3 regions of the Neomoorella thermoacetica genome follow, and region 3 is predicted to be linked to each of the others. Evidence: riboswitches for the same ligand, from Rfam matches in the RefSeq annotation. Region 3 holds a riboswitch; each other region holds the start of a gene.
The links. Region 3 has a riboswitch for thiamine pyrophosphate ahead of cytX (putative hydroxymethylpyrimidine transporter CytX). Riboswitches for the same ligand answer to the same signal wherever they lie in the genome.

Region 1 (6,868 bases), 1.1 Mb from region 3:
CTTGAAAACCTCACATAATGTACTGCTCAACCAAAGTCAAGTATTCTATTCATGAGGCATGAGGGTTAACGGCACCCGGAAAATAGATTGTCGAGGTCACCCCCGCGACTCATAAGGCCGTTCTGGACTCAGCCGGCACGCGCGGAAATAAATTATCAGGGTAAAGCCCGGCCGGAGACCGGGCTTTACTCCTACGCCAGGGGCGAAGCCTGGGCAGTAAAGACCAGATCGACGCTCAAATCCAGGTTCTGGACAATATTGCCGGCGGTATCCGGCAGGCTGACGACAAAGGTTAACAGATCAGCCTGGGGCGAGATTAAGAGGCGGCCGCTGGCCGGTTGATTATAAAGGCCGGAGATGTTGCCGTTATAGAGGACGGTAGAAGGACTCGCCTCAATATAAATGTTCAGGCGGTCGGCCAGAACCTGGGCCTCCGTGGCCGTGGTAGGGCTTACCCCCTGCCAATCGGCAAAAATGAAGTAGTATTCATCTACGGTACCGGTGTTGGCAACCTCCAGCTGGGGCGAGCCTACAACCTGGCCCGGCACCAGGTTGGCCGGGGAAAAGAGGGCCGTAGCCGGGCTGAGGGTCAACGCGACGTCGGCAGTTCCCGCAGTGCTGCCGGAAACAGTGGCGCTGGCGGTGAGGGGCATAGAAGCATCACTCCTTTTATTACCTGGGATGGTACTAAGTTATGCTGTATGGCAGGTAATGGTAACCTGCTACCGCCATTTTTCGAGCTGAATTTTTTCAGGGGGCCAGAGGATGCTTTCGTAGTGTTCCCGGGGTTGATACTTAAAGGTGGGGTCCCGGCCGACGGCGCGCTTATATTTCCACCGGATCTCCGCCGGGTTGGCCCACCCCAGGTGTTTGATGCGCAAATCGCTCTCCAGGTAGGGCAGGCGGCGGTAGGCCAGGGGCAGGCGGCCACAGTGAAAGGCCTGCTCCGGCCAGGCCGCCGGTAAGTGGGGCTGGTATTTAACCAGATAGATAGAGAAGCCCCGCAGCCAGGGGCTCCATAGGCCGTCCACCCGGTAATACTCTTCTCCACCCCAGCAGTCAAACAGGCGAAAGCCGACGGCGGGAAAAAGGTCCTGTTGCAATAGATAGGGTAGTTCGCGGGCCGCCCGGTCTTCCAGCAACTCGTCGGCATCCAGGGCGAGGATCCACTCCGGGTTGGTAGCGGCGGTATAATCCCAGAGCTCCTGACGCAGCCGGGATTCATCGATTAGAAAAAGGGAGGTTTCCCGGCGGTAGAGCTTCACCGACGGGAAACTCGCGCATAGCTCCGGGGTGGCGTCGGTAGAGGCATCGTCCAGGATGACGATTTCGTCAGCATAAGCGGATAAAGACTTCAGGCAGCGCTCTAAATAACGGTCCGCTTCATTGCGGACGATCATCATGGCAGTGAGTTTGGGCATAACTCCGGCCCCCTCTCTTTGTAGATTCACGGCCGGGCAGAGGCTCCAGGAGCGCCCCTACCCCAAGGGATAGACCTTGTTGATAAACTGGCGCCAGCGGGCTTCCCAGAGCTTCCGGTCAAAGACCCGAGCGGTGGCCGCGGCGTTTTTGCCCAGGCGGGCACGTTCCCGCGGGTGTTCGATTAAAAAGCGGAGGGCCTGGGCCAGGTATTCCGCGGTGGGATGGATAAGCAGGCCGTTATAATTATCGATAATAAGGTTGGTCAGGCCGCCGACATTGGTGGCAATGATGGCTTTGCCCATGGCCATGGCCTCCAGGCAGGAGAAGCTGGTGCCCTCGGAATAAATAGTCGGAATGACAACTATGTCCGCATCAGCGTAAACGCCGGGCATGGCATCAAAATCGGGATGACAGTAAAGAAGGCGCTCGTTGTGGGCTTCCCCCTGCCGCCAGGCGTGGAAAGCCTCCAGGTAGCGGGGGGTATTGGTGTCGATGGCGAACTGGAACTCCAGCTCGGGGTAGGCAGCCAGTAAAGACGGGATAACTGCCTGCAAAAGGTCAAAACCCCTTTCGCGGGACAGACGGCGCGGGTAAAGGACGCGTATCCCTTTCCTGCTGCTACCCTCCCGAGGGTAAAAACGCTCCAGGTCGACAAAGTTAGGGATCACCTGGATCTTGCGGCCGGCCAGGTCGGGATAGATGGCCCGGGCGACATTCAGGAAATTATAGTCGCAGGATATTATCAAGCTGGCCTGGAAAAGGGCGGCGGCTACGTGGTTTTCATAGGCAGCCCGGGCCAGAGCAGGGCTGGATCCCGGCAGTTCCCACCAGACGCCGTGGGAGATGCAGATAGAGCCGGGGCGGTAATAGACCTGCTGCAGGATGGAGGAATATAAAACCCTCCCGGGGACGCTTTTCTCTATACGCTCTATGGTTACATTTAAATGCTGGGGATCGGCCTGGTAGCCGTATACCGGCCACCCCAGGTAAGTAATCTGGAAATCCCGGTGTGCGTTCTGGTGAAAGGATACCGCATAGCCCATATCTGTCAGGAGTTCGGCCAGGGCGCGGATATACCTTTCCAGGCCGCCGATTACCGGTTTCTTCCCCTCCCAGTCTAACAGGTTGGGGGTGAAAATCGCTATCTCCCTTTCCAAAACGGACCAGTCCCCCGTAGTTTTAGTGGCTCTCCTATTTTTATGCTTTATCCCTCTACGGGGTGAGTAAAAAACTAACTGGCATTTTCAAAATACAATTATATTTCAGGGGGTATACCTTTACAAAACAGGAATCAGGTAGTAATATTATAGTAAAATTAAACATAAGCAGGGGTGCCGCAAGGCTGAGAGGGCTAAACGCCTAACCCTTTGAACCTGATGTGGGTAATGCCACCGTAGGGAAGTAATGATGATTGGGTGCGAACTAATTCGGAGCTTCCACCGAGTTCGGCAGATGGGAGCTCCGATTTTTGTTAAGAAAGGGGGATAGTGCATGAAAGTCCTTTTAAACGGAAGGGAGGAAGACGTGCCCACCAGCGTAACTATAGAGCAATTGCTAAACTCTAAAAAAATAACTCCCGGGGCCGTCATAGTAGTCGTAAACTCCGAGGTGGTAAAGAGGGAGCTATGGCCTGATTTTGTGATCAAAGAACAGGACCAGGTGGAAGTAATTAGAATCGTTGGAGGAGGATAAAATTGGCGGATGAATTGATTATCGGCGATAAGGCCTTAACAAGCAGGCTGTTTATCGGCACCGGCAAATTTGCCAGCCACGAGATAATGGGACAGGCCGTGAGTCAATCAGGCGCCCAGGTGGTCACCGTGGCCTTAAGGAGGGTAGACCTCGACAATCCCCAGGAAAGCGAGCTCAAATTCATCCCCGCAGGCTGCGTCTTGATGCCCAACACCTCCGGCGCCAGGACCGCCGAGGAAGCGGTAAAAATAGCCAGGATCGCCAGGGCCGCCGGCTGCGGCAACTGGGTCAAGATAGAAGTGGTGACCGATCAGCGCTACCTTCTGCCGGACAACTATGAGACCGTGAAAGCCACCGAGATCCTCGCCAAGGAAGGCTTTGTGGTGCTTCCCTACATGAACCCCGATTTGATGGTAGCCAAACGCTTAAAGGAAGCCGGCGCGGCGGCCATAATGCCCCTGGGAGCTCCCATAGGTTCCAACCGGGGCCTCAAGACCAGGGAGATGATCCGGATTTTAATAGAAGAGATCGACCTGCCGATTATAGTAGACGCCGGCATAGGCAAACCATCCGAGGCGATGGAGGCTATGGAGATGGGCGCAGCGGCGGTGCTGGTAAATACGGCTATTGCCACCGCCAGGGACCCCGTCGCCATGGCCCGGGCCTTCAGTATGGCGGTAGAGGCCGGCAGGATGGCCTACCTGGCAGGACTTGCTCCTACCAGGGAGTATGCCGAGGCTTCGTCGCCATTGACGGGATTTTTGGTTTAGGGAGGCAGGAGTGATGGGTTTTTACGACGTCTACAAGCAGTATGAGGGGTTTGATTTCGAAGGCTTTTTCCAGAGTAGGACCCCTGACGACGTCAGGAAGGCCCTGGCAAAGGAGCACCTCGAGGTAACCGATTACCTGACCCTTCTATCGCCCGCGGCAGGAAATTTCCTGGAGGAAATGGCCCAAAAAGCCCACCGTATAACCCTGAGGAATTTCGGCCGGGTCATATTTCTCTTTACACCGTTATACCTGTCCGACTACTGCGTGAACCAGTGCGCCTACTGCAGTTTCAATGCCCGGAATAAATTTGCCCGGACCAAGCTCACCTTAGAGCAGGTCGAAGAAGAAGCCAGGGCCATAGCCCAAACAGGAATGAAAGATATCCTCATCCTGACGGGAGAATCGCGCCAGCACAATCCGGTGTCGTATATAAAGGACTGCGTCGGTGTTTTAAAGAAGTATTTCTGCAGTATTTGCATAGAAGTCTATCCCCTGGAAGAAGAGGAGTACCGGGAGCTGGTAGCAGCCGGGGTGGATGGCCTCACCATGTTTCAGGAAGTCTATGACCCCGGAGTCTACGCCAGGTACCATAACGGTCCCAAGAAAAATTACCATTACCGGCTGGACGCCCCGGAAAGGAGCTGCCGGGCGGGTATGCGGACCGTGGGTGTCGGGGCCCTGCTGGGCCTGGCCGACTGGCGGAAGGAGGCCTTCTTCACCGGACTGCACGCCGATTATTTGCAGCAAAAGTTCTGGGATGTGCAGGTCAGTATCTCTTTGCCCAGATTTCGCCCTAGTATCGGCGGCTTTCAACCCGACTACCCGGTGGACGACAAGAGCTTCGTCCAGATCCTCCTGGCCCACAGGCTGTTTTTACCCCGGGTCGGCATAACCATTTCCACCAGGGAAAGCCCCGAGTTCCGGGACAACATCCTACCCCTGGGTGTCACGAAAATATCGGCCGGTTCTTCCGTTACGGTGGGAGGCTATGCCCGTCCTGACGGCATGGCACCCCAGTTTGAAATATCCGACCCGCGTAGTGTAGCGGAAATAAAACAAATGCTAATCCAGAAGGGCTACCAGCCGGTTTTCGAAGACTGGCAGCAGTGGGATAGCCTGGAGAAACAGCTATATAATTTCTAGATATGGCTGCCACATTTCGGACATTGCCCCGGGGCCGGTTTCATGGTTACCCGGGGTTTCTTTCTGAAAAGATTAAGCACTTCAATCTCCCCTGCCCTTACTTCTCAGGTTTAATATAACTTAATTCGTCCCTCCAGGCCCTCTCCCCACCCTCGCCGCTTCCTCTCCGTTTTATGGACCATTGTCTCATAAAGTAGAATTAAATATCCCCTGGCTACCGCAGGGTCATAAATTTTCTCCCACCAGAGGGGAGGATTGGCGTCAAGTTCCCTTTAGAAAAGTTATGACCTACCACCCGACAGGGGAAAATAACTCCATAGAAAGGAGGGGGTGCTGTGCCCGATCTGCGCCGTCCCAACCGTTTAATCCATGAAAAAAGCCCCTATCTGCTGCAGCACGCCTACAACCCCGTCGATTGGTATCCCTGGGGGGAAGAGGCCTTTGCCCGGGCCAAGCGGGAAGATAAGCCGGTATTTTTATCCATCGGCTATTCCACCTGTCACTGGTGCCACGTCATGGCCAGGGAATCCTTTAACGATGAAGAGGTAGCCGCCCTCCTCAACGATAGCTTTATCGCTATCAAGGTCGACCGGGAAGAACGGCCGGACATCGACCAGGTCTATATGGCCGCCTGCCAGGCCCTGACCGGCAGCGGCGGCTGGCCCCTGACTGTTTTCCTGACGCCGGAGAAAAGACCCTTTTATGCCGGCACCTATTTCCCCAAGCACAACCGGTACGGCAGGCCCGGCCTGGTGGAGCTTTTAAAGTTGATCCGGGAAAAATGGGCGACCCACCGCGAGGAGCTGGAAGAATCCGGCGCGGAATTGATACAACACGTGGCCGGCCAATTTGCCCCTACGCCGCCGGGAGAACCCGGGGCTCAGGTCCTGGAAAAGGGCTGGCAACAACTCCGGGCCGGTTTCGACCCTCTCTATGGCGGTTTCAGTGAAGCTCCTAAATTTCCCAGCCCCCACCAGCTTTTGTTTTTACTGCGTTACTGGAAAAGGTATGATGAAGCGGGCGCCCTGGCCATGGTGGAAAAAACCCTGCAGGCTATGTACTGCGGTGGCATTTACGACCATATCGGTTTTGGCTTCGCCCGCTATTCTACCGACCGCCGCTGGCTGGTGCCTCACTTTGAGAAAATGCTCTACGACAACGCCCTGCTGGCCCTGGCCTACCTGGAAACCCGGCAAGCAACGGGCAAAGCTGTCTACAGCCATGTCGCCCGGGAGATATTCACCTGGGTGTTGCGGGACATGACCAGCCCGGAGGGAGGATTTTACTCCGCCCTGGACGCCGATTCCGAAGGAGAAGAGGGCCGTTTTTACCTCTGGACACCCGACCAGGTCCGGGAGGTCCTCGGTGCTAAAGAGGGGGAGTTCTTTTGCCGTTACTTTGATATAACCGCCGGAGGTAACTTCGAGGGGCGCAGTATTCCCAATTTGATTGGCCGGGGAGAAGCCCTCTTTGCCGCCGGTACCAGTGGCAATGAGAGCAATGATACCGCTGGCGATCAGAGGCAGCCCCGGGAGCAAGGCGGGAGAGCAGGCGGCATTTCCGGCGGCGGGGGCTGCGCTAAAGGTAGTCCGGAGGAGGACCGGCTGCCCGGCCGGGGGCCAACCACCCTGGCCGGTTTTGGCCCGGCAACGGCGGCCCGATTGGCTGCGGCCCGCGAAAAACTCTTCGCCGCCCGGGAAAAGCGGGTCCATCCCCACCGGGACGATAAAATCCTCACTGCCTGGAACGGGCTGATGATCGCCGCCCTGGCCCGGGGCGCCTGGGTGCTCGATGAACCCGCCTATGCCGCGGCGGCCGCCAGGGCGGCCCGGTTTATCCT
Region 2 (6,868 bases), 1.2 Mb from region 3:
ATCGCCCACCTGGCGGGGTGGTTGCAGCCCCTGGGGCGGGTCGTAGGCCTGGACGGCTATATCCTCCTGGCCTTCATCCTGGGCCTGCCGGCCAACGAGATCGTCATTCCCATTTTACTGATGGGTTACCTGGCGACGGGCATGCTCACCGACCTGGATAGCCTGGCGGCCCTGGGCAGCGTGCTCACCAGCCACGGCTGGACCACCGTCACCGCCCTGAATATGATGCTCTTTTCCCTCCTGCACTGGCCCTGCACTACCACCCTGCTGACTATATATAAGGAAACTAAGGGCCTTAAATGGCCCCTCCTGGCGGCGTTAATCCCTACCGCCATGGGACTTTTAGCCTGCTTCCTGGTAAAGACGCTGGCAAACCTGGCTGGCCTTTTCTAAAGAAGACGTGGCTGCAGCCCGCCCCGGGGCCGGCGTTAGTCGCTGCTGTGGCGGAATAACCAGGCCCTCAGGTCCTCCAGCCTTTCCCCTTCAGGATACTTGTTGAGGCGGTTCATGGCCAGGAGTTCATCCAGGTATTCAGGATGGGCACGGAAATACTGGACCAGATTGCGGAAAAGGCACATGGTTGGCGGGGTAATATAGTGCTCGATGCCTTCAACCTGTTCCTCAACCCCTACCCGGGCGTTGAAGAGGGTGAGGAAGTCTTTTAACATCTCGTCGCGCCAAACGAGGAAATAACCCGTACGCCTTCCCTTATCGGTCAGGGCGATATGCCGGTATTTTTCATAAATGACAAAGCCGCCTTCGTGAAGCTTCTGGATCATCCGGGTGACAGACGAGGGCTGGATATTCAGGGCTCCGGCCAGGTCGACGGCCCGCACATACCCTTTCTCCTGGATTATCCGATAGATCATTTCCAGGTAGTCCTCCATGCTTTCAGTTAACATGATCCTCCCTCCGGCAAGTGTTTCTCTGTCTCTAAACTTTATGCCGGCGGGCACAGTTTTTAGACCGGGGTTAAAAAAGCTACTCTTAACCGGCAAAACTATAACAAAAAGGCATACTATGGATACAGGGCAAGCAGGAACAACATAGAATAATATAAAAGGATAACAACCCCGGCCCAGCCCGGGCTGTGGAAGGAGAAAGCAGAGGAATAATTGATGATTTATCTCAATAATGCCGCCACCTCCTGGCCCAAGCCGGAGACTGTTTACCAGGCCCACGACGCTTATTTGCGCCATCTCAGCGGCAGCGTCAACCGCGGCGCCGGCGGGGCCTCCCTGGACGCCGGCCGGGCGGTCCTGGAGACCAGGGAACTCCTGGCGGATTTCTTTAACATCCGCGAACCGGAGCAGGTCATCTTCACAGCCAACGCCACCGAAGCCCTCAACCTGGCCCTTCAGGGGTTGCTGGAGCCGGGAGACCACGTGGTTATCAGCAGCCTGGAGCATAATGCCGTGGCGCGGCCCCTGCATACCCTGCAGGATAAGGGGGTCGAATATACCATCGTCAACTGCGACGCCCGGGGCCGCCTCAATCCTTTAGATGTGGAAAGGGCCATCGGCCCCCGGACCAGGTTGATTTGCCTGACCCACGCTTCCAACGTAACCGGCACCATCCTACCTGTCAACGAAGTGGGGGAGATCGCCCGGCGGCATCATCTCCAGTACCTGGTGGATACGGCCCAGACGGCGGGGGAAATCCCCGTGGATGTGGAGGCGGCCGGGATTACCCTGCTGGCCTTCACCGGCCACAAGGGCCTGCTGGGCCCACCTGGGACCGGCGGGCTTTATATCCGTTACCCCGATACCGTCCGGCCCCTGATTTATGGCGGGACAGGCAGCAGGTCCGAACTCCTCACCCAGCCAGAGGTGCTGCCTGATAAGTATGAGAGCGGCACCGTCAATGCCCCGGCCATAGCCGCCCTGGGGGCGGGGGTAAGGTTTATCCGGGAGACGGGCTTGGACAATATCCGCCGCCATACCAGGGAATTGACAGCCCGGCTCCTGGAGGGGTTGCGCCGCCTGCCGGGGGTAACCCTTTATGGCCCCACGGATTCGGGGGAGCGGGTACCGGTGGTTTCATTAAATATCCGCGGCCTCTCTCCCGGGGAGGCCAGCGCCTGGCTGGCGGACCACTATGATATTGTCAGCCGCCCGGGGCTCCATTGCGCCCCCCTGGCCCACCAAACCATCGGCACCCTTAAGACGGGCACCCTGCGCCTGAGCCCTGGCTTTTTTAATACCGCTGCCGAAATCGATGCCGCCCTGGCAGCAATCAAAGAACTGATGGAGGTCATGCAGGGTGAATGAACTGGTTCTTTTGACCTTTCCTTCCACCTTCTACGCCCTCAGGGCGGAAAAGGTTGTCCAGGGGGCCGGCCTCAGGGGCCGGCTGATCCCCGTGCCCCGGGAGCTGAGTTCCCTCTGTGGCCTGGCCCTGGAACTGGACCCCGCTGAAGCCGGCCGGGCCCTCTACCTGCTCCAGGCAACCGGCATTGTGCCGGAAAGGAAGGTGCGGGCGGTAAAGGAAGGGCCCTGCCTGAAGAACATTAGCGATATACTTTAAAGAAAAGGCGCCCACCTGTAATACAGGCGAGCGCCCTGAATTATCCCAAGGGATATGAACGTCCTTAACACGTTTCTGACGGTTTCCCCAGGTACTCTCCGACGAGGCGCATGGCGCAGAAGTCACCGCACATAGAGCAGGCAACGGCCCCCTCGTCGTTGCGGGCCCGGCGGTACTGCCTGGCCTTTTCCGGGTCCAGGGCCAGCTCTATTTGGCGCTGCCAGTCCAGGGCCTTGCGGGCGCGGGCCATCTCCCGGTCCCATTCCCAGGCCCCGGGAAGGCCTTTGGCCAGGTCGGCGGCATGGCCGGCAATGCGGGCGGCGATCACTCCTTCCCGCACATCGGCCAGGGTGGGCAGGCCCAGATGTTCGGCCGGGGTAACGTAGCAGATAAAATCGGCCCCGGCAGCAGCCGCCAGGGCGCCGCCGATGGCGGCAGTAAGGTGATCGTATCCCGGCGCGACGTCAGTGACCAGGGGTCCCAGGACGTAGAAGGGCGCTTCGTGGCAAAGGCGTTTCTCCAGGAGGATATTAGCCTGGATCTGGTTTAAGGGTACGTGTCCGGGTCCTTCCACCATGGCCTGGACACCGGCTTCCCGGGCGCGATCCACCAGCTCTCCCAGGATAATCAACTCCTGGATCTGGGCCCGGTCGGTGGCGTCAGCCAGGCAACCCGGCCGCAGGCCGTCGCCCAGGCTTAAGGTGACATCATAGCGCCGGGCGATCTCCAGCAGGCGGTCGTAATGGGCGTAGAGGGGATTCTCCTGTTCATTATGGAGCATCCAGCCTGTCAGGAAAGATCCGCCCCGACTGACGATATCCGCCAGGCGGCCCTCGCGGCGCAGGCGCTCAACTACCTCCATGGTGACACCGCAGTGAACGGTAATAAAATCAACACCGTCTTCAGCCTGCATTTCGATAACCCGGAAGAGGTCGTCAACGGTCATTTTTACCAGAGCGCCGTATTTCTCCTGGGCCTCCACCGTAGCCTGGTAAATGGGCACAGTCCCGACGGTCGCCGGCGAGCGGGCAATGACCTGGCGCCGGCATTCGTTAATGTCACCGCCGGTGCTTAGATCCATGACGGCATCAGCCCCGGCGTCCAGGGCCACCTGGAGCTTCTCCAACTCGGCGGCGATATCCGGGTAGTCCGTGGAGGTACCCAGGTTGGCGTTAACCTTGGTCCTTAACCCCCTGCCAATACCGCATGGCTGGAGTTTATGGTGATTCTTATTGACCGGTATCACCACCCGGCCGGCGGCTACCTCTGCCATTAGGTCCTCTACACGCACCTTCTCCCGGGCCGCCACCTGTTCCATCGCCCGCGTCACCTGGCCCACCTGGGCTGCTTCCAGTTGCGTCATTGACCTCATCCTCCTTAAATCCTGGTATAAAAAATCACCTGCGGCAAGCAGGTGATCTCCGGCAACTTCGGTCCCCACTTCCCTACGCTGGTATGACCCAGATCAGGTTCCAAGGGTTAGTGCTGCGGCACTTCTCAGCCCCTAAGGGCACCCCCGGGGTAACTATTGGGTTTTTATAAATAACTATTCTCCTTTTACCAGTATGTTTCCTGCCGGGTAGATGGTTTTTTTCTTCGACCGTTATTTGCAGCAAATTTTTGACAAGGATCTTCCAGGATCGGCAGCGAATGCATACAACGACGTCGCTGTACTATCAGACGCCGCCAGCCAACCTTTCCGGAGGAGTGGGCAAAGTGGTCAAAGAAAGAATCGATGCTCGCCTGACGCTCTCACGCCTGGAACTGCAGATAGCCCTCCTGGCCCGGGCCGGTCTGAAACGCTGGGAGATCGCTACCGTCCTCGGCATCCAGCAGGGTACTGTTAAATCACAGCTGGAAAGGGTGACCGCCAAGCTTGGCCCAACCTGGAAGGAACGGAAGGATGTCCTCTGACCGGAACTGGAACCGGAAGTCCACCAGGCTGTCCTGGTCTTGCAGGGGCCGGAGGCCGGAAACCCTATGGAAGAAGCCCTCCTCGAAGCCGCACCTGCCTTGCCTGCCCTGGGCCTACGGGCTGCCAGGACTTCTCCGGTCGTCAGGACTGACGGTGGGGCAACCCCCGAGGGGATAACCCCGGAAGGGGCAACTATGGATCTGGTAGAACCTATGGATTTTAGTTCGGCGCGGCGGGCCCTGGAAGGCGAACTCACCCCCGGCGAGGCAGCCATCCTCCAGCTCGAGGGCCTGCCTTCGCCAAAGGGCCAGGCCTTTCTGAGGCAAGCCAGGTCTACCCAGTGGCAATTGCTTCTCCTGGGAGAATGTCGCTCCCTGTACGTCAGTGCCGGTGCCCGCTTCTGGTTAAAACCGGCCCTGGCTGTACTCAGCGATAACCGGCAGATTCGTTTCCTCCAGAGCGACAACAGCGATGAACCCTACCGGCCCTGGTGGTTGCCCTATACCACCAGCGGCCGTGCCCGGGGCACCAACGCCGCCTATTACAAACTTCAGGATGCCGCTTCCGGCGAGTACGCCAGTAGTTACCTCCGGGACTGGATAGATAACGACCTGGAGAATTATGTTGCCTCCCTGCATGCCCGCATGCAGCAACGCTGGCGGGCCCTCAACCGGATCGCCCTGGCGGCAGGGCGTGGGAAACCCCGTCCCCTGCCTGACCTTCCGGCTCTCCTGGCCGAAGCCCGGCGGGTCCTGGGGATAGATTGAACCTGGAATAAGAGCCCAAAGGCCTGCCTTTTAGCTAGAGGCAGGCCTTTTACTTGCCAGGAGTTATTTTCCGTTAACCCGATTTATCTGTACTACCCGGCCCATTGCCTGGCGTTGAACCGGAAGTACTACCAGGGTTCGCAGTATTACTGTTTTTTGTTCCACTGGCAGGCGGTTCCTTGCCATTGTTGGTAGTTATACCTGTACCTGCTTTTTGGGAGGGCGGGTTATTAGACGACAGCGTACGGTTTGAACCTTTATCATGAGTAGGGGTTGTTATGATGATATCCTTTACAGCGGGTGGGCGTGGGGATGATACACGGTTGCTGGTAGAGGTTCCCCTGGTATCGGCCTTAAAGGTAGACGTTGTCCCCTTACTGTTGCTGGATGTCTGGGAAGCCGGGGCGTCCAGGACAACCTGCTTGGTTGTTTGCCCGTATTCAAACAGGGCCTGGGCTACCTGCCGGGCCTGAGCAGGATCCACTCCCCAGTAGCTAATGCCATTTATAGTTTGAAAATACCCTGGTAGGGTCTGGCTAACAACAGTCATATTTTTCAGGTGCAAGCCTGCCCTGGCCATGGTTAGCATTTCGTCCAGGCCCATATTAGTTTCGACGTTCTTATAGATCTCAGGCAGCAGCCGGGGCATTTTTAATAACGTACCCGGCTGCCGGACCTTTTCCAGCAGGGCTTTGATGAGCTCCTGCTGCTGGCCGGTACGGTCAATGTCACCCAGGGCTTCCTTCCGGAAGCGGACAAAGGCCAGGGCCTGGTGGCCATCCAGGTGCTGGAGACCCTTCTTCAAGTTGATTTTATACTGGGGCCCGTCAACCGGGTCATAGTAGTACATATCCCTGGGGATATTCACCGTCACCCCCCCCAGGAGATCGATTATTTTAATGAAACCGTCCCAGCGAAGTAAGACGTACTTGGATATGGGCACACCGGTTAGGTCTGCTACGATGCTGGTTGTTAAATCGGGACCGCCTATACTATAAGCGGCATTGATCTTGTCCACCCCGTGGCCGGGGATATTTACCCTGGTGTCGCGGGGAATGGACAACAGGGCCAGCCTCTCCCCGTCAAAGTGGGCCAGGATGATGGTGTCTGTATTACCCACCTTTTCGCCGGGGCGGGCGTCGGTGCCTAAAAGTAAAATATTAAGGGTCCCTGGCTGACTCCCGCCGGTATCCGTGGACCCCGTTTCCTGGCCAGATACAGGAGGAAAAAAGAACAGCCTGGCGGCAAGGAACCCGCCGCCTGCCGCCAGGCAGGCCAACAGGAAAACAATTATCAGCTTTAATTTACCTCTTAACATAAGCTGCTCCTTTAAAATAAAGGGGTTTTTGATGATTCTTCGCGGTTTATGAAAAAATTCCTGCCTGATCCCATGGAAGAGAAATAATTCCGGCAGGTTTAACAGGAAATTAACCGGCCCTTAGCAGTATATTTATAAACCGGTAGTAAAATCGAAGGTAAGAGTTAACCTGTACCCGGGGGGAGGATCTACCCATGACTTCCTGGAATGGCCGTGTCTTTGTAAGTACATTGCCCCTGACGCGGCCGCTGGATATCAAAACTTTACTGGCCTCCGGTGCCGGCCTGGAGATCTTTGCCGAAGGACCCCAGTGGCGAGACCCGGAAAACGGCCTCAACCTCA
Region 3 (6,868 bases):
TCCCGGGCGGTGCCGCCACAATGCTATTACCCGGCTCACCCGCCGGACAAAGGCTTCACTGTAGCCATAGCCCCGGAACTGGAGGGCGCAAAGGAGGTGATGGGCCCGGATTCGCATCAGGATTCCCTCCGGGCTTCCCGGGAAACCAGGAAACCGGCCTGGCGCAGGGCCCGGCGCACTTGACGGCCGGCTAACGCCGCCACCACCAGCTTGGCGAGATCCAGGGGGATGAAGGGGATTACCCCCAGGAAAAGGCCCTTGACCAGGTTGACATGGAGGATGGCCGTTAGCTGGAGGGTGCCCAGGAGGTAGACCACCACCAGGCAGAGCAACATCCCGGCAATCAGGCGGGGATAGCCCGGTTCCCCTTTACCTGTTTCCAGGATCATACCCATGATGTACACGCCAATGGGGTAACCCCAGAGGTAGCCCCCGGAAGGACTGGCAAAGACCGCCAGGCCGGCGCCGCCACGGGCGAAGACCGGTAAACCTATAAGTCCCAGGAGTAAATAGACCAGCATGGCCAGGGCACCTTTGTTTTTGCCCAGGATGGCCCCTGTCAGTAGCACCCCCAGGACCTGCCCGGTAATGGGGACGGGGGTAAAGGGCAGGGGAATGGAGACCTGGGCCAAAACGGCCACCAGGGCGGCGAAAAGGGCTACCAGGGCGATATCTCTGGTTCGCATGCAGACACTTCCTTTCGTTCTGGTTAACTTGGGAACGGCCGGAGCAGTTCCCGGAGGGGCCGGTGGCGTCCTCTCTATTTTCCCCCCCGGCCAGGCCTATCGAAGGTTTTTGTTAACTGTTTATTGTATTGCTGGTTAACATTAGGGGTAATAATTATGTTGTCCGGCCCCGTTTTAAATCTACACCGGTCGCAGGCTTACTTCGCCGGAATTGAAACGCCGGATCCGGCCGCCAGCATCGCGGACGAGGAGGCTGCCTTCGTCGTCAATATCCAGGGCCACACCCTGGAATACCTCCCGCCAGGAATTTACCCGCACTTCCTGTCCCAGGGTTATGCTGGCCTCTTTCCAGGCCTCCCGGACCGGCGCGAAGCCTTCGTCCTGCCAGCGTTCATACCATTTTTCCAGGCAGGATAATATCCTCTGGAATAAAGGCAGCCGCTCTACCGGCCGTCCCAGTTCCAGGTAAAGGGAGGTGGCCTGCGGGCTGACCTCGGGGCTGAAGTCCCCGGCTTCCAGGTTGGCGTTGAGGCCGATCCCCAGGACAATATACTCGACGGCATCGATCTCCGCCTTAATCTCCGTGAGGATGCCGCAGACCTTGCGCCCGCCGGCCAGGAGATCGTTGGGCCACTTGATGCCCAGGGGCAGCCCCGTTCGCTCCCGGACGACGGCTACGACCGCCACAGCAGCCAGGAGGGTGAGCTGGGGCGCCTGGGCCGGCGCCACCCGGGGCCGTAAGATTACTGAAAACCAGATGCCTTTGCGGGCTGGCGATATCCAGCTACGTCCCCGCCGGCCCCGGCCGCCAGTCTGGCATTCGGCAACGATGACCGTGCCCTCCGGCGCGCCGTCGTCGGCTAGTTCCTTGGCCACCTGGTTGGTGGAGCCTACCTCGTCATAGTAATAAAGGGTACGCCCCAGCCAGGCGGTCTCCAGGCCGGCGGTCACCTCCTCCGGGTAAAAACAGTCGGGGGTGGCCAGCAGGCAGTAACCGCGTCGGGTCTGGGCGTCGATACGGTAGCCCTCCTGGCGCAGGGACTGAATATGTTTCCAAACGGCCGTCCGGGATATAGCCAGGTCACGGCTGAGGTCCTCCCCGGAGATATACTCTCCCCGGTGGCGGCGCAGGAACTCCAGCACCTGTTGTTTACTGCCCTCTATAGCCATGCTTATATTGTAATCTTCCTTTTCCTGGTTGTCAACTATTTCTTGCTCAAGCGGGTTAACATATTTTCCGGGAAAAGTACCCGGAAATATCCAGGTGGTAATTTCTGACTGGCGTTTGTTGCAACGTGGGAGCATCCTGCCGCTGGATGAAGCGACTTATACCCAGACCTGGCCCGGTTGCTCTCCTTTTTTGACGGCGGTTATTTTATTCCGGGCATCCAGAAAAATAACCCGGGGCTGGTAGGTCCTGGCCTCCCGGTCGTCAAAGATGCCATAGGCAATAATAATTATAATGTCGCCGGGTTGCACCAGCCGGGCAGCGGCACCGTTGGCGCAGATTACCCCGCTGCCGGCCGGGCCGGGGATAGCGTAGGTCTCCAGGCGGGCGCCGTTATTGTTATCGACTACCTGGACTTTCTCATTGGGTAAAATATCGGCGGCGGCCATCAAGTCGCTGTCAATGGTTATACTGCCGATGTAGTTCAGGTCCGCAGCGGTCACCGTCGCCCGGTGGAGTTTGCTTTTCATCATGATGCGCCACATCAATCATTCACCTCCAGGACTACATTATCAATCAGGCGAGTGTTGCCGACCCACACAGCCAGGGCCAGTAAAACCCGGCCGGCAATTTTCTCCAGGGGCTTTAGGGTGTCGGCATCGCTGATAGCGACATAATCAATCCTGGTCTCAGGCCAGGCGGTGATCTCTTTTTCCATCGCCCTGCGTACGACCGCTGCCTCGCGCTCACCGGCTTTGATGAGATCAGATCCCAGGTGTAGGGCCCGGTGGAGGGAAAGGGCGCTCCGGCGCTGCTCCGGGGTCAGGTATTTATTGCGCGAACTCAGAGCCAGGCCGTCGGCTTCGCGGACGGTGGGGATAGTTATAATTTCTATGGGAAAGTTTAAATCCCGGACCATTCTTTTTATTACCAGGGCCTGCTGGTAGTCTTTCTGGCCGAAATAGGCCCGGTCGGGCTGGACGATGTTAAAGAGCTTGCTGACGACAGTGGTCACGCCCCGGAAGTGACCGGGCCTGGAGGCGCCGCAGAGGACCTCCGTCAGGCCTTCAACCTGGACATAGGTGGCATACCCGGCGGGGTACATCTCCTCCACAGCCGGGGCGAAGACGGCGTCCACCCCTGCGCCTGCGGCCAGTTCCCGGTCCCGCTCCAGGTCCCGGGGATACCTGGCGAAATCTTCGTTGGGGCCAAACTGGGTCGGGTTGACAAAGATGCTCATGATAACAACGTCGTTTTGCTGCCGGGCCGCCCTGGCCAGGCTCAGGTGCCCCTCATGGAGGTAACCCATGGTGGGCACCAGGCCAATGCTCAGGCCCCGCTGCCTGGCCGCGGCAACATAATTGCGCACCGCTGCTATTGTTTGTAGTAACTCCATTACGGCTATCTCCTTTGAAAATAAGATTCTACCAAAAAATGGTTATTGCAAAACGCCGTTCTTCTGGAATTGGTTATCCTGAAAATAATGTTCTCTGCCATTTTCATCCTTCTGCTGGTGCCGCGTAGCAGCATGGACGTCTAGCTTCGTTTTTTATTAGGGCTCCGGCCGGGGACCCTGACCGGGGACTTGCCCCGGGAGTTTGCCAGGAGCTGTCCCAGGAGGGCTGCCCTGCGGGCGTTCAGGCTTCCCTTCCGGCCGGCCACGCCGATGGTATAACGACCCACGGCGCGGTAGATTTCTTCCAGTTCCGGAGCCCGGGCTGCCATAGCCTGCAGGTGACTGGCTATGGTGGCTACATCGCCCCGGGTGATAGGCCCGGTAAGGGCCCGGGGAACGCCTTTTTCTTTAATATTGCCCCAGGTGCCCTCAATTAGTGGCGCCAGGGCCCTGGCAACCATATCCGGCGCCATGCCGGCGGCTTGCATCAACCGGTAGCTTAAATCTACTATGCTGACCAGGTAATTGGAGGCCACGCAGGCAGCGGCATGGTAAAGGGGCTTGGCCTCCGGGCTGATGATAAAATACTCGCCCTCCAGGTCGTTAACCAGGCGCTCACCCAGGGGCAGGGCCTCCCGGTCGCCCTCCAGGCTGAAGACGGAACCAGGCAGGTTGGCTACGGCCATATCGGCGTCGGCACAGGACTGGAGGGGATGGAGGGCCAGAGCCAGGGCGCCGGCCTGCCGGGCCGGGTCCAGGACGGCCGAGGTCAGGGAACCGCTCATGTGGATTACCGTCTGCCCGGGGCAAAAGCCGCCCCGGCCGGCGATGGCTGTGGCCACCGGGCCGATGGCCCGATCTGTGGTGGTAATGAAAACTATCTCGGATCGCCGGGCCACGGTTTCCGGGTCGGCAAAGGCAGGGCAGTTTAACCTGGCTGCCGCCCGTTCAGCTGAAGCCATGGTCCGGCTGGACACGCCGGCGATGGTGTAACCACGCCGGCTCAACAGCAGGCCCATTCCCGTACCGACGGCTCCGGCCCCGATGATACCGACGCGCATCATCACCCCTCCTAGCTAAACAAAAAAGCTCCCGACAGGCTGCCGGAAGCTATTATTCCCTTGCACCCGTCTCGGTCCCTGGAGATCCAAGCGGCCTGGATGTAATTAAATTTAAAGTAGCCTCCGGTGCGCTCCACAGGTGGTAGCGCCCGCCTTTATTTTAGCACCTGGTACCCTTATACGGCAATACTTCCTGGCCGGGGAAGCCCTCCCGGGCGGCATCCGCCGCCCGCCGGCCGTCTGGCAGGAGAAGGTCGGGAGCTATTTCCGCCAGGGGTATCAAGACAAAGGCCCGTTCCAGCATTCGGGGATGGGGTATCTCCAGGTCCGGTTCGGTCACCTTGATATCATCATAGAGCAGGATATCAATATCGATGGTCCGCGGTCCCCAGCGTTCCCGCCGCACCCGTCCCAGGCGTTGTTCCACCGCCATGACGGCCCGCAGCAGTTCCCGAGCTGGCATGGTGGTCTTGATCCGGGCAACACCGTTTAAAAACCATCCCTGGTCAATCTTACCCACTGGAGCTGTTTCATACCAGGATGAGAGCCGTTCAACCTCGATGCCAACAATGGCATCGAGGAGAGCAACGGCCTGCTTTAGATTTTCTTCCCGGTTTCCCAGGTTGGAACCCAGACCCAGGTATGCCAGCTCACAGTTGCCTTCGTCGAGGGGCATTTTATCATCTCCGCTCTACAGGTTGCCGCGGCCCTCTGCCAGTAGCATATCCCCATTATGTTGCGACCCTGCATGGTCTAAAGGGTCCGTAATAAAAGGAAATATGTATAATTTTTTTCGACATTGAACCGGCATATCCTGCTAACGGCGGCCTTGACTCGGGAGAATTACAGGTGTTAAAATAGTTATAAAATTTAGGAGCGACCGTGGGGGAGCTTTAATTTAAGCTGAGATGGGGTAAGCCCCAAACCCCGGAACCTGATGTGGGTAATGCCACCGTAGGGAACGGTCGCTGGCACCACCCCCATCCCGGAGGTGACCCGTCCAGCAGCCGGCTCTACGCCGGTAATTTTTTTGCCTGTAGAAAGACGAGGCGTGCAGCCCCTGCTACCAATTTTTTTAAGGAGTGATCATCGTGAATAACATCACCCCCATCCCCCCAGGTGAAAGGACCATGAGCGGCCTGGACTTTTTCTTGCTATGGGCCGGGGCCGGCATCTCCCTGGCCGAGGTAATGGCCGGCGGTTTCCTGGCCCCCCTGGGATTCGGCGCAGGTGTCCTGGCCATCCTGGTGGGGCACCTGATCGGCAATAGTCTTTTTGCCGCCGGGGGCCTTATTGGCAGCAACTATGGTATACCAGCCATGGTCTCCACCCGTCCGGCCTTTGGAATCCGCGGCTCTTACCTGGGAGCGTTACTCAACATCCTCCAGCTTATCGGCTGGACGGCCATCATGCTCATCGTCGCCGCCCGGGCCGCCGACAGTCTGGGCCAGCATTACCTGGGTTCTTCCCACCTGCAGCTCTGGACCATCGTCATCGGCCTGGCCACCACTGCCTGGGCCTGGGCCGGCCGCCATTCCTGGCCCAAGCTGCAAAAACTGGTAACCAGCCTGCTGATCCTCCTGTGCCTGTACATGACTTATGTCGTCTTCCAGGGGCAGGGTTTAAGACGGCTCCTGGCGACAACCGGCGACGGCACCCTGGGTTTCGGCCTGGCTACGGATCTGGTAATTGCCATGCCCCTCTCCTGGCTGCCCCTTGCCGCCGATTACAGCCGTTTTGCCCGGGATAACGGCAGCAGCTTTGCCGGTAGCTGGCTGGGATACTTCCTGGCCAGCAGCTGGATGTACATCCTGGGCCTGGGGGCCACCCTGTTAACCGGCAGCGCCGACCCCATACCCATGATGCTGGGGTTGGGTCTGGGGCTCCCGGCCCTCTATATCATCTTCTTTTCTACTGTAACGACGACCTTTATGGATGTCTACTCGGCGGCCATTTCCAGCCTGGACCTCTTCAGCGGCTGGGATGAAAGACATACGACCATCGCCGCCGGCCTCGCCGGAACCCTGATAGCCCTCCTCTTCCCCATGGAGGCTTATGAAAACTTCCTGCTCCTCATCGGCGGCGCCTTCTGCCCCCTCTTCGGCATCGTCCTCACCGACTACTTTATCTACCGCCGCTGCCGCCTGGAGACCGGGGATCTCTTTGGTCCTGGCGCCTACTGGTATACCGGGGGCATCAACCTGATGGCCGTTATTACCTGGGTCCTGGGCTTCGGGCTTTACCTGTGGCTCACCAGGAGCGGGTTCCCCCTGGGCGCGTCTGTCCCCAGCCTGGTGGTCACCGGCGGCCTTTATTATTTCACCATGCTCTTTTACCGGCAACCGGCCTGGCAAGGGGGAGTAAACAGGTCGCACCAGGGGAAATAAATATTGAAAATATGGCCTCGGCCGTGGAAACCGCCCTTTGACAAAAATCTCCGTTTGTTGTGACCCAGGTCACAGTTTGCCCCCCTGTTTCCGTGTATGATGGGAGCCGTAAAAGAAATCCTTTGACCAAGGGGGAGAGGAAAGATGTTTTGTTACCAGTGCGAGCAGAC

Region 1: another riboswitch for thiamine pyrophosphate. It lies ahead of thiS (sulfur carrier protein ThiS); the one in region 3 lies ahead of cytX (putative hydroxymethylpyrimidine transporter CytX).
Region 2: another riboswitch for thiamine pyrophosphate. It lies ahead of thiC (phosphomethylpyrimidine synthase ThiC); the one in region 3 lies ahead of cytX (putative hydroxymethylpyrimidine transporter CytX).

What each region holds. Positions count from the first base shown of each region.
Region 1 covers NZ_CP012369.1:1,588,302-1,595,169, forward strand. The annotation lists gene MOTHE_RS08045 (hypothetical protein) at 192-653, opposite strand; gene MOTHE_RS08050 (glycosyltransferase) at 723-1,421, opposite strand; gene MOTHE_RS08055 (glycosyltransferase family 4 protein) at 1,479-2,579, opposite strand; TPP riboswitch at 2,740-2,839, shown strand; gene thiS (sulfur carrier protein ThiS) at 2,914-3,114, shown strand; gene MOTHE_RS08065 (thiazole synthase) at 3,117-3,884, shown strand; gene thiH (2-iminoacetate synthase ThiH) at 3,898-5,028, shown strand; gene MOTHE_RS13705 (thioredoxin domain-containing protein) at 5,364-6,868, shown strand, end outside.
Region 2 covers NZ_CP012369.1:1,340,669-1,347,536, reverse strand. The annotation lists gene MOTHE_RS06760 (nucleoside recognition domain-containing protein) at 1-393, shown strand, start outside; gene mntR (transcriptional regulator MntR) at 429-902, opposite strand; gene MOTHE_RS06750 (aminotransferase class V-fold PLP-dependent enzyme) at 1,119-2,270, shown strand; gene MOTHE_RS06745 (putative Se/S carrier protein) at 2,263-2,526, shown strand; gene thiC (phosphomethylpyrimidine synthase ThiC) at 2,591-3,889, opposite strand; TPP riboswitch at 3,952-4,054, opposite strand; gene MOTHE_RS13465 (LuxR C-terminal-related transcriptional regulator) at 4,147-4,440, shown strand; gene MOTHE_RS13460 (hypothetical protein) at 4,507-5,208, shown strand; gene MOTHE_RS06725 (LCP family protein) at 5,282-6,526, opposite strand; gene MOTHE_RS06720 (sugar phosphate isomerase/epimerase family protein) at 6,721-6,868, shown strand, end outside.
Region 3 covers NZ_CP012369.1:132,919-139,786, reverse strand. The annotation lists gene MOTHE_RS00755 (DUF1284 domain-containing protein) at 1-117, opposite strand, end outside; gene MOTHE_RS00750 (biotin transporter BioY) at 117-686, opposite strand; gene MOTHE_RS00745 (biotin--[acetyl-CoA-carboxylase] ligase) at 867-1,991, opposite strand; gene panD (aspartate 1-decarboxylase) at 2,013-2,399, opposite strand; gene panC (pantoate--beta-alanine ligase) at 2,399-3,250, opposite strand; gene MOTHE_RS00730 (Rossmann-like and DUF2520 domain-containing protein) at 3,391-4,314, opposite strand; gene folK (2-amino-4-hydroxy-6-hydroxymethyldihydropteridine diphosphokinase) at 4,472-4,987, opposite strand; TPP riboswitch at 5,186-5,289, shown strand; gene cytX (putative hydroxymethylpyrimidine transporter CytX) at 5,403-6,698, shown strand; gene hcp (hydroxylamine reductase) at 6,843-6,868, shown strand, end outside.